2 regions of the uncultured Rossellomorea sp. genome follow, and region 2 is predicted to be linked to the other one. Evidence: riboswitches for the same ligand, from Rfam matches in the RefSeq annotation. Region 2 holds a riboswitch; the other holds the start of a gene.

Region 1 (7,856 bases), on a different contig from region 2:
ATGGCTGTCGTTGAAAGACATAACGGGACAGGAAATATCGGCTTGGGCATTGTAAAAGGATTCGGATTGAAAGAGGGAGCCATCGCTACCACCATTGCCCATGATTCACACAATATTGTCGCAACAGGTACAAATGATCGTGATATCCTGCAAGCCATCGAGGCGCTTAACGAAATGCATGGCGGCCTGGTGATGGTGAGAGACGGAAATGTCATCGCTTCTCTTCCTTTACCGATAGCAGGGTTGATGTCCGATCAGGGATTTGAAGAAGTGGTATCAGGGCTCGACCTGTTGAAGAGCGCCTTTATTGAATTAGGTTTCTCCCGGGACTTCAATCCGTTTCTTACCTTATCATTTCTAACGTTACCTGTGATTCCTCAGTTGAAGCTGACGGACTTGGGGCTATTTGATGTTGAGGGCTCCAAGCATATTAAGGTTGGGGTTTAGGGTATGAATGGGTGTTTGACTGTTGAAATTTGCTCTTTTTTTGACAGTTGAATTTTGAGGTGTATTCACCGGTTGAATATCCGGGAGAATTTGACTGTTGAATATTTGCATTTTTTAACATTTGAATTGTCCTCACTCTAAAATAGATCTGCTGTACCAGGTACAATTTATCCGATTTGTACCTGGTACAGTGGTCATAACAACAGGTGCCAGGTACAGAATCAACATCCCGTGCCTGGCACTCTTTTTATCCCACTCAAAAAAAGAGATGCCCCCATATACCCGAGACATCTCCCTCTCATTATTTACTTTGGCTGTCTTCCTTTACCTCTGTTTCTTCCTTTTCGTTCGTCACAGCGACTTCCTTGTCAGCTGTTTCAGAGATCGCTGGCTGATAAGGTCTTTCATGGGATCTATTTGCATATGACTTCAGTAATTCACCTACATCGATGCCAGTCATTTCGCGTAACGGTTCCTGCATATCAAGCATCGTTCTGGTGATGCTTTTCCCAAAGGAAGGAACTCCCTGGCCATTACCGGAATCAATGATTTTAACAGAGTCAATATTGTTAAGAGGCTGAGCAATTTTCTCTGCGAAAACAGGCAGCATTTCGATTAGTTTCTCGGTAATGATGACATCACCATGTTTCTCCATTGCTTCTGCCAGCAGTTTACGGGATTCGGCTTCCGCTTTACCTCGCTCTCTGATAACATCGGCTTCAGCAGAACCTTCTTCTCTGCGTATCTTGGCTTTCGCTTCCCCGTCAATTTCTGCCTTGCGAGCTTCCGCTTCCGCTTTACGAGTGGTTTCGTAGTATTCGGCGTCGGCTTTCGTTTTACGAACTTTTGATTCTTCTGCTTCAAGTTTAACGGCACGTTCACGTTCAAGGAATTGAAGGGTTAACTCTTCCTCTTTCACTTCCTTTGTAAGTTTGGCTTTTTCCAACTCATAGGACTGTTCGGATTTCGCTCTTGCCCGCTCTGTTTCTTCTTTGAAGGCTGCGTCTTTGATGTCCTTCTCTTTTTTCGATTGGGCAATGGTAATTTGACGCTTGTATTCTTCCTCTTTCGCTTCCTGATCGGTTTGGGCACGGTGAATACGGGTTTCACGCTCGGTGTTTGCTTCTGCAATTTCAGCTTGCTTGCGAACCTCGGCGATACGTGGACGACCAAGATTTTTTAAGTATCCATTTTCTTCGTCAGCATCTCTTATGTCCGTTAGCCCGAGTGACGTAATTTTGAAGCCCATAAGATCCAGCTGCTTCTGAGCAATTTCAGATACGTCAGCGTTAAACTTTTCACGGTTGCTGTTGATATCTTCAACCGTCATTTTAGAAAGAATCGCACGAAGATTACTTCCCAGTACCTCAATGATTTCATCTTCAATCTCTTTTTGGTCCTTACCTAGGAACTGCTCGGCATAGTTCGCAATTCCGTTTAATGTGTCTGCCACCTTCACCATGGCCACTGCGTCTGCAACGATTGGTACTCCGCCATTTGTGTAAACTCTCGGTGTCGATAATTTTAATTGGAAGGATGTAAGATTAACAGGTGTAGATGTTTGGAAACGTCTTAATCTGTACCCTCCACCCCTGATGATTTTCATGGAACGCCCTTCCTGGTCGGTGAAAATATTCGTTTCCTTTTCAGGATCCCCCAGTTTCGGTCCGGTAATGATCAGTGCCTGGTTGGATCTCGCTGTACGATAGCGGAACCTCATCCAGAAATAATACGCGATTCCTGCAATAGCTGCAATAACCAGAACAGGAATCAAGAACATGAAAAATCCGATAATACTTAATGATCCTAGCATTCTGACAACCCCTCTCAAACTTTTCTATAAATCAGTCGAGCAACTGATTCACTATTTTATAAAACTTCTAGCTACAATATTATCTACGGAAGGGTTGTAGAAAAGTTTCAATATTTAGGTAAATTTTCTAATTTTAATACAATAATTTCTACCAAATAAAGACCTTACTTCTCATTCCTGTGATAAAATAAAAGCGTTCACAATTTAAACATTGCTCATTGGTGAAGATGATCAGGTCATCTTCTTAAAAGGGAAGTTGGTGAAAGTCCAACGCGGTCCCGCCACTGTAAAGCTGAGATTTCGTATGGATCCACTGTTTCGAATCGAAATGGGAAGGAATATGAAATTGTTGACGCTGAGCCAGGAGACCTGCCAATTGAGAAGAACACAGAGTTCCTACGGGAGATAGGAGGGTGTTGCGCTATATGAGCCAAATGAGGAATCACAGGATTCTGGACGTCCGCTTGAAGTAGCCGCATCTTCTTTTCAAAGGGAGATGCTTTTTTTTATTTCAGAAATTAAACTGGGAGATGAGAAAATGGAACAAGCTTATTCGGTAGAACGTTCACGAACCATACAAACAAAATTGGTACTGCCACCGGACACCAATCATATGCAAACGATTTTTGGAGGGAAAGTCCTTTCCTATATTGATGAAATTGCGGCACTATCAGCAATGAAGCACTCCAGCTCAGTCGTCGTCACGGCATCGATTGACTCCGTCGACTTTTTGTCGTCTGCAACGGTCGGTGATGCGTTAAGTCTGGAAGCCTACGTTACGTCTACAGGTCGAACATCCATGGAAGTATATGTAAAGGTCTACTCTACGAATCTTGTAACGAGTGTCAAAACCCTGACGACTGAATCATTCCTGACGATGGTCGCCGTTGATGAAAATGGTAAGCCCAAGCCGGTACCAAAAGTCATTCCAAAGACGGAAGAAGAATCGAGGCTTTTCAATACGGCTCCTTTGCGAAAAGAGCATAGAAAAAATCGTGCGCTTATTTTGTGAAAAGTCCCTGATTGCTAACTCTCCTAATAAACAAGAACACTCAGAGCTTCTCTAGGCTTTGAGTGTTTATAAGGGCTAGTCTATTGATCCTAATTGGAATGAAAACGGGGTTGGTTTTAGAGCGGGAAGTCATCCAGGATTCCTTCTTCTGGTGAAAGAAGTACAGGATCAACTCTAGGAAGAAAAGAGAAAAACAGTATAGAGATGCGATTTGGATGTTATTGCCTTCAGACCTCCGTCTTGTTCTAAACCTATAGAATACCGAGAAAATATTTCCTATAATGGATAATAAAATAGTTCATTTGGGGTGTAGTATGATCGAAGGTAAATTAATTAAATTTCATCGTGAAGATTCGGGTTTGACTCAAGAGCAGCTTGCACAGGGGATCTGCTCTACCACACATCTAAGTAAAATCGAAAGAGGGATCACAGAGTATTCCAGTGAAATTACTGATTTACTGGCAAGGAAGCTTGGAATCAATATGGAAGTCGAACGTTCTCGGTATCATTCGTTACAGGCTAAATTATCTGAATGGAATGATGCAATTATTATGATTCGAACCAATGACATCCATCAACTTAAAGGTGAAATCGAAAAGGAACCTTTAAGGTTTCTATCTGACTTCATCATTCAATACAACCTTTTCCTGGCAAGATATTATTTATTTTTGAACAAGCATGGAAAAGCCAAGGAAATCCTGGGCATGTTCGAAAACAAAAACTATCCTCTATCCCCTTTCGAACAAAATTTATTACTTCATGTCAAAGGGATCTACTATCATTCAACAAGACAATTTAACACTTGCATAAATGTATTGAAACAGATTGACGATGAATATCCGAACTCCGAATATTATTTTCATTTGGCATTAGCCTATCATTCCATTCATTCAAACACCTTTGCCTATTATTATGGGCAAAGAGCCTTGCATTTTTTCCAAAAAACATTGAATATCCTTAGGGTCATCGATTCTGAAACGTTAATTTTAATTCAATTGAATGCCAAAGAACCCTTTGAAATGGAAGAAACCAAACAACAGTATGATAAGCTCCTCAGAGTCTGTGAATCCGTTAATTCCAAGGAAAGGGCACATAAAATCCATAACAATCTGGGATTCGAATATTTTAGGAGAAAACGATATTCTGAATCAAAAGATTCCTATGAAAAAGCATTAAAACTTATTAATGAAGACACGCCAGCGTCACATTATTTAGTCACACTCAGCGGATATATACTAGCTTGTCTGAAAGGGAATCTGCTTTCTTCCGAAGAACTCAATCAATTAGCGACAAAAGGACTAAAAAGGGCTACTCAGCATCAGGACCCCACCTACGTTTTCTTTGAAATATACTTACTTACCATAAAAGGAAATGAACAAGAACTATATGAGTATATTGAATATACAGCTCTCCCCCATTTCAACAAAACGGGGAGCAAGTTGATGTATCAGCATTATGAAAGACAACTATTTTTATATTATGTAAAAACCGGGCAAACAGAGAAAGGATTCAAACTTGCATCCAATAAAATGTCCAATGAAATAAGCTATTATGAATTAGAATAATGACACTTTTAATGATAAAAGGAGGTTTTCTTTTATCATTTTTTTATTCGGCTGATTTCTCGTTGATTGTTAGCCACTATATTTGTTTTGTTTTCTGAACAACCCCAACTCACCGCCATTATTTCGCAACTTTCCTCCTACCCCCTCCTAAAAAATCAGAAGATAAATGATTGTTAAACTCCAATCAGTAGTTAAATAGTCCCTAAACAAACCCCCATACAAACATGACAGATTTAAATTTACACTATTAATTGTAATAATTTTTAGAATTATCGAACTAACAACTAAAGAAAAGAGGTAGAGATGATGAATGGATCTTCCATCGCAAAGAAATCAGCTGTGATTGCATTATCCACTGGATTACTTTTATCCCCTGTATCGGGCTACTCCTCTCCAACAGCTACAGCTGCGGATTGGAAAGCAGAAACGATTTTATCTTCTTTGACAGAAGAGCAAAGACAAGCATTGCATCAACTGAAATTAAATAACGCAGAAGGTCTCCAAGGATTTCAACCGAATGAATTGGCATCCGGTGAAGAAATCTCCGTTATCGTCGAATTCCAATCCAAACCTGGGCATGTAGCCGTACTAGAAGCTGCAGTAAAAGGAAAAACAGTAAAGAAAGAAGACGCCAAAGCCCAAGTGGAGAAAGAACATAAGATGTTCAAAGAAGATGTTGCAAAACATCTATCTACTAGTCTTGTAAAAGGAAAAAAGATAGAGCCGAAAATCACCCAAACCTATAAAGAAGCATATAACGGTGTGGCGATGACCCTTCCGGCCAATCAAGTAGAACGCCTGCTAAACTCCAAAGCCGTCAAGGCTGTATTTAAAAACCAGACCTATACTGTCGATCCGGTTCAACAAGATCTTCCTAATGATGTAGACCGTGAAATCACAACATCTGTTGAAAGCATTCCTTATTTAAAAGTGGATGAATTACATAAGGAAGGAATCACAGGAGACGGAATCAAAGTCGGCGTGATCGACACAGGTGTTGACTACAACCACCCTGATTTAAAGGATGCCTACAAAGGCGGATATGATTTTGTTGACGACGATGCGGATCCAATGGAAGCAACGTATGAAGATTGGAAGAGTACGAGTGAACCAGAGTTCAGTTATACGGGAAATCCCTATTATACCTCTCATGGTACTCATGTATCCGGAACCATTGTAGGACAAAACGAGAATGATAGTGAAGTATCTGTAGAGGGAGTTGCTCCAGATGCTGACTTATATGTGTATCGTGTCCTTGGTCCTTACGGAAGTGGTTACACCGAAGACGTCCTTGCAGGAATTGAGAAATCGGTTCAAGATGGTATGGATGTCATCAACCTCTCATTGGGAGCAAGTGTCAATGACCCTTATTACCCTACAAGTACCGCCCTTAACTATGCTGTGTTAAATGGTGTGACGGCCGTTGTTTCAGCCGGGAATTCAGGACCAAATGACTTTACCCTTGGCTCTCCTGGAACAGCAGCTTTAGCTTTGACTGTCGGGGCGAGTGATGTCCCTGTTTCCCAAACCACTTTTACTGGTCAAACGACAGCTGGCTGGTCGACCGGTATTGTGAGTATGGCTAGGGGATTCGCTCACACATTCGATAGTCTGGAAGATCAATCACTAGAATTAGTAGATGTTGGCCTAGGGTATGAAGCAGACTATGCGAATAAAAATGTAGATGGTAAGATCGCTTTTGTTCAGCGAGGAAATTTTGCTCTGAATGACAAGGTGAAATTTGCCAAAGAACATGGAGCTAAAGCCGTGATCATGTACAACAATGCAGAAGGTCATGTAGGATATAACCTCGGAGAATCAGCCCATTATGTCCCGGCCTTCTCGATGACAAAGGCTGCCGGGGAAGAATTAAAAGCAACAATCGAAAGTGGCACATCAAGCTTCACGTTTACGAACTTAGAAGAAAGCTTTACAGAGGGTGACCAGTTAGCCGATTTCAGTTCAAGGGGTCCAGTCAACAAAAGCTTGGATATGAAACCTGAAGTGGTCGCTCCCGGGGTCAGCGTTCTATCGACTTTCCCTTCTTTTATGATCGATCCTGAGAACACGGATGACTATCAGTATGCTTACTCAAGACTTTCAGGAACCTCGATGGCTTCTCCATTCACAGCGGGGCTGGCAGCTTTACTTTTGGGAGAGAATCCGGATCTCGAGCCAGCTGATATTAAAACGATACTTATGAACTCATCTGATCCTTTGAAGGGAGATTACAGCGTATTTGAGGTTGGTGCAGGAAGAGTGGATCCGTATCAAGCCCTCCATAGCCAAACAACGATTCAAATAAACGATGAAACGTTGCTTCCTAATGGCGAAGAACTGATTGCAATCGATCATCCAACTGGGGGATTGAGCTTTGGAAATCAGGTAGTGGCCGAAGGAGATCACCTCCGCGTACAAAAAAGCTTTGAAATCACAAATAAAAGCGATCAAAAGAAAACCTTTGACATTACGTTTGAAGAAAATGTACAGGAAGGCACCCTTAGTCTCAAGGAAAATGGAGTTGAAGTGACTTCAGACAAGTCTATTAAAGTGAATGGTGGCAACAAAAAGACTTCAAATTTCTTCCTGACAATGCCTAAAACAGCTGCGAAAGGGATTTACGAGGGATACCTGGTCGTTACGAACCGTAATGATCAAACAGAAAGCTACCGCGTGCCATTTAGCGTAAAGAGATCGGAGGAAGGCTTTAATACACTTGAATTGTTATCCCCCACCTTTGCACCTTCTCACTATACTCACGGATATGATCCATTCCGCTATCCATGGGCACTGGTTGAATTCAACCTGAGTTCACCGATGGAAAGCATGGATATCATCCTTCAGGACGGGGAAACAGGTGAAGATTTAGGATTAATCGGTACACTCGATCTGCAGGGTGCCCTGCTGGATAACAACTACTTACTAAGAGCATTCCAGGGTGGCTATTTCGCATTTACCGGTGATAAGAAAAATCCCGTTTCAGAAGAAATGACCATCGCAAAACCTGGGCACTATAAGA
Region 2 (7,856 bases):
AAAACGGGAATATAATCGCAATGTAATCCCACCCTCTCATGGATACACTTCCAAGAAGCCAACCAATGATTTGCCTTAATTCTTCTCCAGTTAGGGCGATCATTAAGGAAATAAAGGACCCTAAAAAAGAGCTGAAAATAATTCCTGTTAATATGATTGTTTCTACCTTCATTGTTCTTTCAACTTTTTGCGCAAACCATAATACGAGGAACACGGTAATAATCGAACAAAGAATACTGAGAAAAGGAAGCGTAAACTTACCAATGAACGGAATGCTCCAATTAAAAAACAATGTAATAACAGCTCCGACTGATGCTCCTGAAGACACACCCAATGTATACGGATCCGCCAGCGGGTTGCGCAAAAGTCCTTGAAAAGAAGCTCCTGCGATTGCTAAGGAGCTTCCAACCAAAAGTGCCAATAATACTCTGGGTAATCTAATTGAAAAGACAATGTTTGTAAACATCGGATCAATCTCTTCTGGTAAATGGTATCCTAACCATTTAGCTCCGACGATGTACAAAATGTCCTTCGGCGGCACCGGAATGGTTCCAATCGATATACCGGCAAGAAGAGCGAATAGTAAAAACGATACTGCCAATCCGTATGTTATCCATATTTTATTCTGTAAATAACTCCGGATAGATCGACTTTGCAATTTCCTCTACTCCTTCAACCAGTCTTGGGCCAGTACGTGTGACCAGGTCAGAATGTACGTCATGAACTTCCTCATTTTTCACAGCACTCACGTCTTTCCATCCTTCCCGGCCCATCACTTGTTCTTTAGGATTTTCGCTGTAGTAACCATATGTTGTAATGATGATGTCTGGATTTGATGCGATGACTGCTTCCTGGTTTACTTGGATCCATCCCTCTTGATCACTCATCACATTTTCGGCATTTACAAGTGATAGCATTTGATCGATGAATGTATTTTTACCTGTAGAATATATGTCAGGCGAAGGTGACACCTCTATATACACTTTTTTCTTTTCGGAGACACCACTGACTTTTTCCTTAATGGATTCTAGATCAGCTTTCATCTCCGAAATGATGGATTCAGCTTCATCTTTCTTGCCAACCAATGTGCCGATGTTTTCCATCGTGGTGTATACTTCCTCAAAGTTATTGGCATCACGTACGATATATACCTTTACCCCTGCACCTCGAAGCTGTTCTAACCCCTCTTCTGCCGAAACAGCAGTGGACTCATGAGCGAGAACCAAATCCGGATTCAGACTGATAATCTTCTCAACGTTAAATTCCATTCCACCTATTTTTTCTTTCTCCGCCGCTTCTTTTGGATAATTATCAAAATCTGAAACCCCCACAATTTCCTTATTCAACCCTAACTCGAATAAGATTTCTGTGTTGCTTGGAATCAATGAAACAATATGCTTAGGTTGCTCTTCCAGCGTAACTTTATTACTAAGAGCGTCGCTTACCGACAAAGGGAAATCAGATTGTCCCTTAGTGACTTCTCCATTACCTTTTCCCTTTTCTACATTTTCACCATCAGCACCGCATGCTGAGAGGATCCCTAAAGATAATAATAGTGCGAAAATGATTTTGAAGTGTTTCATGTTTTTTCCCCCTGTGAATTGAACTTATTGTCAGACAAAAAAACACCTCTAGTGGGACTAGAGATGTTGTGTAAGATGCAAAAATGGCTTCCATACCGTCAAACATGCACATTACACCTTTCTATCCGCGTAGATTTGGTGCGAAAGACATTAGGCAGGTCTCCTGGCTCATGGTCAATGTTTGCTGCACCTTCCCATACCTATTAGTACAGTGGCATTCATACAGCGCACTTCCATTTACAGTGGCGGGACCGCGTTGGAATTACACCAACTTCCCTATTATGAAGCTAAAAGTTTGCTACCGAAACTTCGGCTTCACCTAATCTCGTATCATATGTAATTGTTCCGTTCACATGAATTATACACAAGTTATCATCGTTAGTGAATTGATTTTTATGAATTTGTGGAAATTTGCAGAATGATTGAATCTACCTCTATAATGCATGTTGATGCCTGGGCTATAGAATAGGAAAAGAGCTTTGGCTTATGTGATTTATCAATTGCCCACTTATAGTAAACCATATAGGCAAAGAAGCTTTGATGCTAATTGATTGTCGCTTCCTCCCTTTCATGATAGAATCTTTTTCAAGCTATTGCTTTACTACTTTAGAGTGGCATATGTATAGGAGGTTTTCGCAATGAATGAAAAGAAAGAGTTCGCTACTTTTGCCGGGGGTTGTTTTTGGTGTATGGTAAAACCATTTGATGAACTACCGGGTATTATTGACGTCGTATCAGGTTATTCAGGGGGCCATCTTGAAAACCCTACCTATCAGGATATCAAAGCCGGTAACAGCGGACATTATGAAGCTGTTCAAATTACCTTCGACCCTGCTCTCTTTCCCTATGAAAGATTATTAGAACTATACTGGCCGCAAATTGATCCGACTGATGACGGAGGACAATTCCATGATCGCGGTGACCAGTATCGCACAGCTATTTTCTATCACAATGATCATCAAAAACAATTAGCAGAAAACTCGAAGAAAGAAATAGAAGAAAGTGGACGATTCAAAAATCCAATCGTCACAAAGATCCTACCTGCCTCAACCTTCTACCAGGCAGAAGAATATCATCAAAAGTTCTACAAAAAGAATCCCGATGAATATAAACAAGACCGGGCGAAATCCGGTCGTGACGAATTTATTGAGAGTCATTGGGATAACCCAAAAGCTTAAGGGCTTTAAAAAAATGTATCATTCCCCGAGAATGAAAAAAACTCCTTTCGCCAAACTAATTGGCAGAAAGGAGTTTTTATATGAAGAAAAATGATCACGTTAAAGAAGATAAAGAGCAAGTCGTTGGATATGAAGGGCCAGGGAAACTGGTGAACTTCTTTGATCCCTATCCAGCTGAAGACGAGGCGAAAGTGAATAATTCTGATACGGTGGATAATCATAGTTCTGAATGAAAATGAAAATATAAGGTGATGGTAATCATGCATCAAACCATCACCTTATATTTTTTTTATCCTATAAAACGGTTTACCTTCACTTGTTCATCTAAGATCAATTCCGCCGTAAGTTGTCCAGAAAGCGTGACCATTGGCACACCTCCACCCGGATGGGTTGAACCTCCAACAAAATACATATTAGAGAGCACTCTGCTCTTGTTCGGAATCTTGAAACCGCCGTTAAGCTTCCGGTCTGTGACAGTACCATAGATCGATCCACCATTCGCCCCATAAAGGGTTTGAATGTCGTTTGGAGTGAAGGTATATTCGTATTCTATATGATCCCTTAAATTGGTTACGCCCATTTTCTCAAGCTTATCCAGGACTTTGAGGCGATAAGATTCTTTGTATTGTGCCCAATCTTCCCCCTCTTTTAATGGAGGCACATGTGTTAACACAAACATGTTTTCTTTCCCTTCAGGAGCCTGTGTGGAATCCGATTTCGACGAGATGCCGATGTAAATCGTCGGATCGTCAGAAAGCTTTTGCTCATCGAAGATCTGTCTGAATTCTTTTTTTGGATCCTTACTGAAAAAGAAATTATGGTGAGCGAGGTGATCATATTTACGATCTACCCCGAGTAGCAGCACCAGTCCTGAAACCGTTGGAGCAAATTTGCTTAATTCATCGACTTCCTTAGAAGATTCATGATAATCAGCTAAGAGGGATTTGTAGCAAGGAATGGCCTCTAAGTTGGATACAACGATGTCCGCCATCAGCTCTTCTCCAATTTTTGTTCGGACTCCTTCAGCACGGCTGCCTGATGTAAGTATATCTTCAACTTCACAATTTAAGCGGACCTCTACATTGAGTTCCTCCAACACCTTGGCCATTGCCTCAGCAATTTTGTACATTCCGCCTTTTACGTAATGGACTCCAAGACCTAACTGAACATGGGTAAGCTGTGACATGATGGCTGGTGCATGGTAAGGCGAAGACCCTACGTACATGATAAGGAAGTTAAATAGCTGCTGTAGATGCTTGTCTTTAATGAATTTACGATTTGCAGCATCCATGGATTTCATTGGATCCATTTGCAGTAATTCTTTGACCGGATGCATCGTGCGCAAGTCTTGCAAGCCATTGATGCTCTTTTTATAGAAACTTTTCATTGTAAGTTCATACATTTTTCCACAGTAGCTTAAATAGTTAAAGAAGTTATTCGCATCCTCTGTGGATGTCTTCTTCATTTCTTCTAACATGGTCGGGAGATCCGAAGAAACATCAAGGACCCTTCCATCTTCAAAAAATGTCCTCCAGCCCGGATCCACTCTGATGATATCTACATAATCATTAAGATCACGGTCCGCATGAGCAAATACTTTCTCCAGTACCCATGGCATCGTAAGGATGGAAGGTCCTGTATCGAAAGAAAAGCCTTTTCCTTTTCTTTTATTTAATTTTCCGCCAAGTCTTTCCCCTTTTTCAACAATCGTAACGTCATATCCTTCTGAGGCAAGACGGATGGCTGTTGACATACCTCCCAAGCCGCCTCCTACTACTATTACTTTCTTCTTCATTTCATTTCCTCCTAACGAGAAAGATCGTTTTCGACTGAATCGTCTATTCAGCTTTCCATTGTGCCCATTTTGTAGGATTTCAAACCAAATTTAACATGAATTGATGCAAGAGAATTCAGCACAAAACATCCAATCCTGATGAATAAACGTATCACCTTTAACGAAAATGGTTAAAATGTCGATACAAATCAATAGATTAGAGGGTGAAAAAATGTATATTTGGTTAGGGACTGTTATTCTTACCGTTTTCCTTTTCACTAGAATTCCTACCGTCAAAAAGTCCATTCATGTAAGGAATAGTTTTCTCGTGAAAAAATGCTCCATCATCATTCCTGCAAGAAATGAAGAGCAGACGATTGGAAATCTATTATCCAGTATTCAGAAGCAATTTATTCAGCCCGTAGAAGTGATCGTTGTGAATGATGGATCAAAGGATCGAACGAAGGAAATAGCTGAAGGATACGGAGCAACAGTCATCGATCCACTCCCTCTGCCAAGTGGATGGAACGGGAAATCCTGGGCTTGTTGGAATGGGATGAAAGCATCAAAGGGTGAATTCTTATTGTTTGTTGATTCTGACACATGGTTTGAGCAAGCAGGACTGCTTAGAATATGCGAGACTTATCAACAACAGCAATGTCAGGGAGTTCTGAGCATTCACCCTTATCATCGGATGAATAGTGGATATGAGGCATTATCCATGATTTTTCATTTAATGGTTTTCGCCTCAACCGGTGTCACCCATCTCCTTTCCGGGTTGTTCAACCCTTCCGGTGGCTTTGGTCAGTGCTTCCTGTGTTCAAGAGATGTATATCGTCGAATCGGTGGCCACGAAGCAATCAAAGGAGAAATGGTGGAGCATTTTGCCTTAAGTCGACACGCTAAAAAATGTGGAGAATCAGTAGAAGCAGTCAGCGGAAGTAATGCGATTTCCATGAGAATGTATGGGAACGGTTTACGTGAGTTAATGCAAGGATGGTCGAAGAGTTTCGCTTCCGGGGCAAAATCGACAAATATCATATTATTGGGACTTTCTTCTTTGTGGATTGCCGCTTTCACTTCTTTAATCATTCATTCGCCGGTAATGGTATGGACAAACCCATATATTTATATGATTCAGTACATTTTTTTAAGTGTTTACTTGTATTTCATAATTAGTAGGATAGGGAATTTCACCGTTTTTGATACGCTCTTATTTCCAATCCATATTCTATTTTTTATTGTGACTTTTTCCCACTCCGTTTTGACTACATTTTTCACGAAAAACACGAAGTGGAAGGATCGATATGTTTATATAGAAAAAGGGAAGGATGAAAAAATGAAATGATCATCCTTCTGAATGTTGTCGCATGGGTAAGTATTCATTTCTTTGTTTCCTATATGGCTTCCAGATTGACCCCACACCAACTCCAGAAATTGTCCACCCTCTTCCAACCATTGGAAATGGAAGCGGGTGGCGGAATGTATAGGTTTATAAGGATCAAAAAATGGAAGAAGCATATACCCGATGCAGGAGGATGGTTTCGGGGAGGAGTGAATAAGAATGAAATCGGGCTATCTTCTCATCAGGGTAGAGTGGCCTTCCTTAACGAATTGAAACGTGCCGAATGATCTCACTGGCTGCAAATGATACCGGCACCATTCTTTTATATTCTAAATAATGGCGTTGTGTCCTGGGTGATGTTTTTATATGGAATTCTATTTAATCTCCCACTTATCTTGGTGCAGCGCTACAATCGAATGAGAATTGTCCAGATAATGGTCCAATATGCTCCACCTGAGGAATCGGGGCCACCAGGGGAGACTAATACCCCGACTTTTAACCATTTTTCAAATAGTGCATAAATTTATAAAAATTTGTACATTTTAAGAATAAGAACCGAGGAAGTCCTCCACTACAATAAGCCATAAATCGCCCGATTTGCTCGGTTCCCTTCTCTAATTCCCTCCTTCTTCAATAAAACCATTATGCAGAAATTTGTCGAACAAATAGTCTCTTCTTTTTCTCATCATTATGCTAAACTAATTGCATCAATGACGAGGGGGAAATAACATGCAAAAAACGTTCAAAACACTTTCATTTCAAGAAGGAGTGAACGTTTAGGATCCTTATACATGAAACGACGCTCCTTCTTCCGGGACATATAGTACAACAAAAGGAAGTAGGAGACATGAATGAACAAACAAACGATTGCATCCCATAATATCCGGATGCTATTTTGGATTTCTTTTTTTGGTACGATCAGTTTTCTTCAACCAGTCTTAACTTTATTCTATTTTGAAAGAGGATTATCTTCTTCCCAAATTTTGATTTTACTCATGTTTTGGAGTGGAGCTGTATTAATTGGAGAAGTGCCAACTGGAATGTTTGCTGATCGGTTTGGGGCAAAGTATTCCTTTTTATTTGGATCTATTCTTAAAATCCTTAGTATTGCGCTGCTTTTATTCGCCTATGAGCCATGGGTGTTTTTCCTGTACAGCTTTATAAATGGGTTTAGCGTGACCTTTTTTTCCGGGGCTGATGAGGCACTTATCTATGACTCACTCAAAGAATCCAATGAAGAAAATCGCATGGATCATGCAATGGGCAAAATTCAATCTGCCACATTTATCAGTATGTTGATTGCGGTTATGTTCGGCTCTTATTTAGCTAAAGATTTAGCTGACAGCCAATTTAATCTACTCATTACCTTAGGCTTGGCGTTCCATTTAATAGAGGTTTTCTTCGTCTTCAGAATTAAGCAGCCCACTATGGACTCCTTCAAAAAAGAGAATCCTTTTTCTCAAATTAAAAGCGGTCTGCTCGTGATTCGTCAAGCACCGGAGCTTTTGCTGATGTTTCTAAACGTAACATTGGTCTTCATTCCTGCAGGTGCTGTATATCAATACTTTGATCAGCCCTTGATGAAGGAGGCAGGGTTGCCTGTTTATCTAATTGGAGTTTTTTATGCCATTTCGGCAGTCATGGGTTTTCTTGCTTCTAATTCCATTGGATGGATGACTGCAAAAGTTTCGAGGGTGAAGCTTATGAGTGTATCTGGTTTGTTAGCGGTAGTTGGGTTACTATTATCCGCCATATTCGGTTCTTCTTTATGGATTGTTCTTGGATCTTTTTTCGTATTAAGACTCGTTCGAGCCATCCGTTATCCGATATACTCTCAATTAAGCAATGATTTGATTCCATCCGGGATCAGGGCGACAACGATCTCATTGCTATCCATTGTAGATTCCGGCTTGGACCTTGCAGTGTTTGGAGTGTTATCCACAATTGCAGTGACAGGATATTCCTCTGTATTGATT

Evidence for each region. Region 2 has a riboswitch for cobalamin ahead of Q1B03_RS01440 (ABC transporter substrate-binding protein). Riboswitches for the same ligand answer to the same signal wherever they lie in the genome.
Region 1: another riboswitch for cobalamin. It lies ahead of Q1B03_RS18390 (acyl-CoA thioesterase); the one in region 2 lies ahead of Q1B03_RS01440 (ABC transporter substrate-binding protein).

The regions. Positions count from the first base shown of each region.
Region 1 covers NZ_CANKZT010000006.1:125,822-133,677, reverse strand. The annotation lists gene ade (adenine deaminase) at 1-447, shown strand, start outside; gene Q1B03_RS18395 (flotillin family protein) at 749-2,260, opposite strand; cobalamin riboswitch at 2,463-2,652, shown strand; gene Q1B03_RS18390 (acyl-CoA thioesterase) at 2,799-3,272, shown strand; gene Q1B03_RS18385 (helix-turn-helix domain-containing protein) at 3,587-4,837, shown strand; gene Q1B03_RS18380 (S8 family serine peptidase) at 5,141-7,856, shown strand, end outside.
Region 2 covers NZ_CANKZT010000001.1:266,797-274,652, forward strand. The annotation lists gene Q1B03_RS01435 (iron ABC transporter permease) at 1-658, opposite strand, end outside; gene Q1B03_RS01440 (ABC transporter substrate-binding protein) at 621-1,583, opposite strand; cobalamin riboswitch at 1,719-1,921, opposite strand; gene msrA (peptide-methionine (S)-S-oxide reductase MsrA) at 2,222-2,761, shown strand; gene Q1B03_RS01450 (hypothetical protein) at 2,842-2,994, shown strand; gene crtI (NAD(P)/FAD-dependent oxidoreductase) at 3,051-4,556, opposite strand; gene Q1B03_RS01460 (glycosyltransferase family 2 protein) at 4,768-5,883, shown strand; partial or broken gene Q1B03_RS01465 (hypothetical protein) at 5,937-6,401, shown strand; gene Q1B03_RS01470 (MFS transporter) at 6,732-7,856, shown strand, end outside.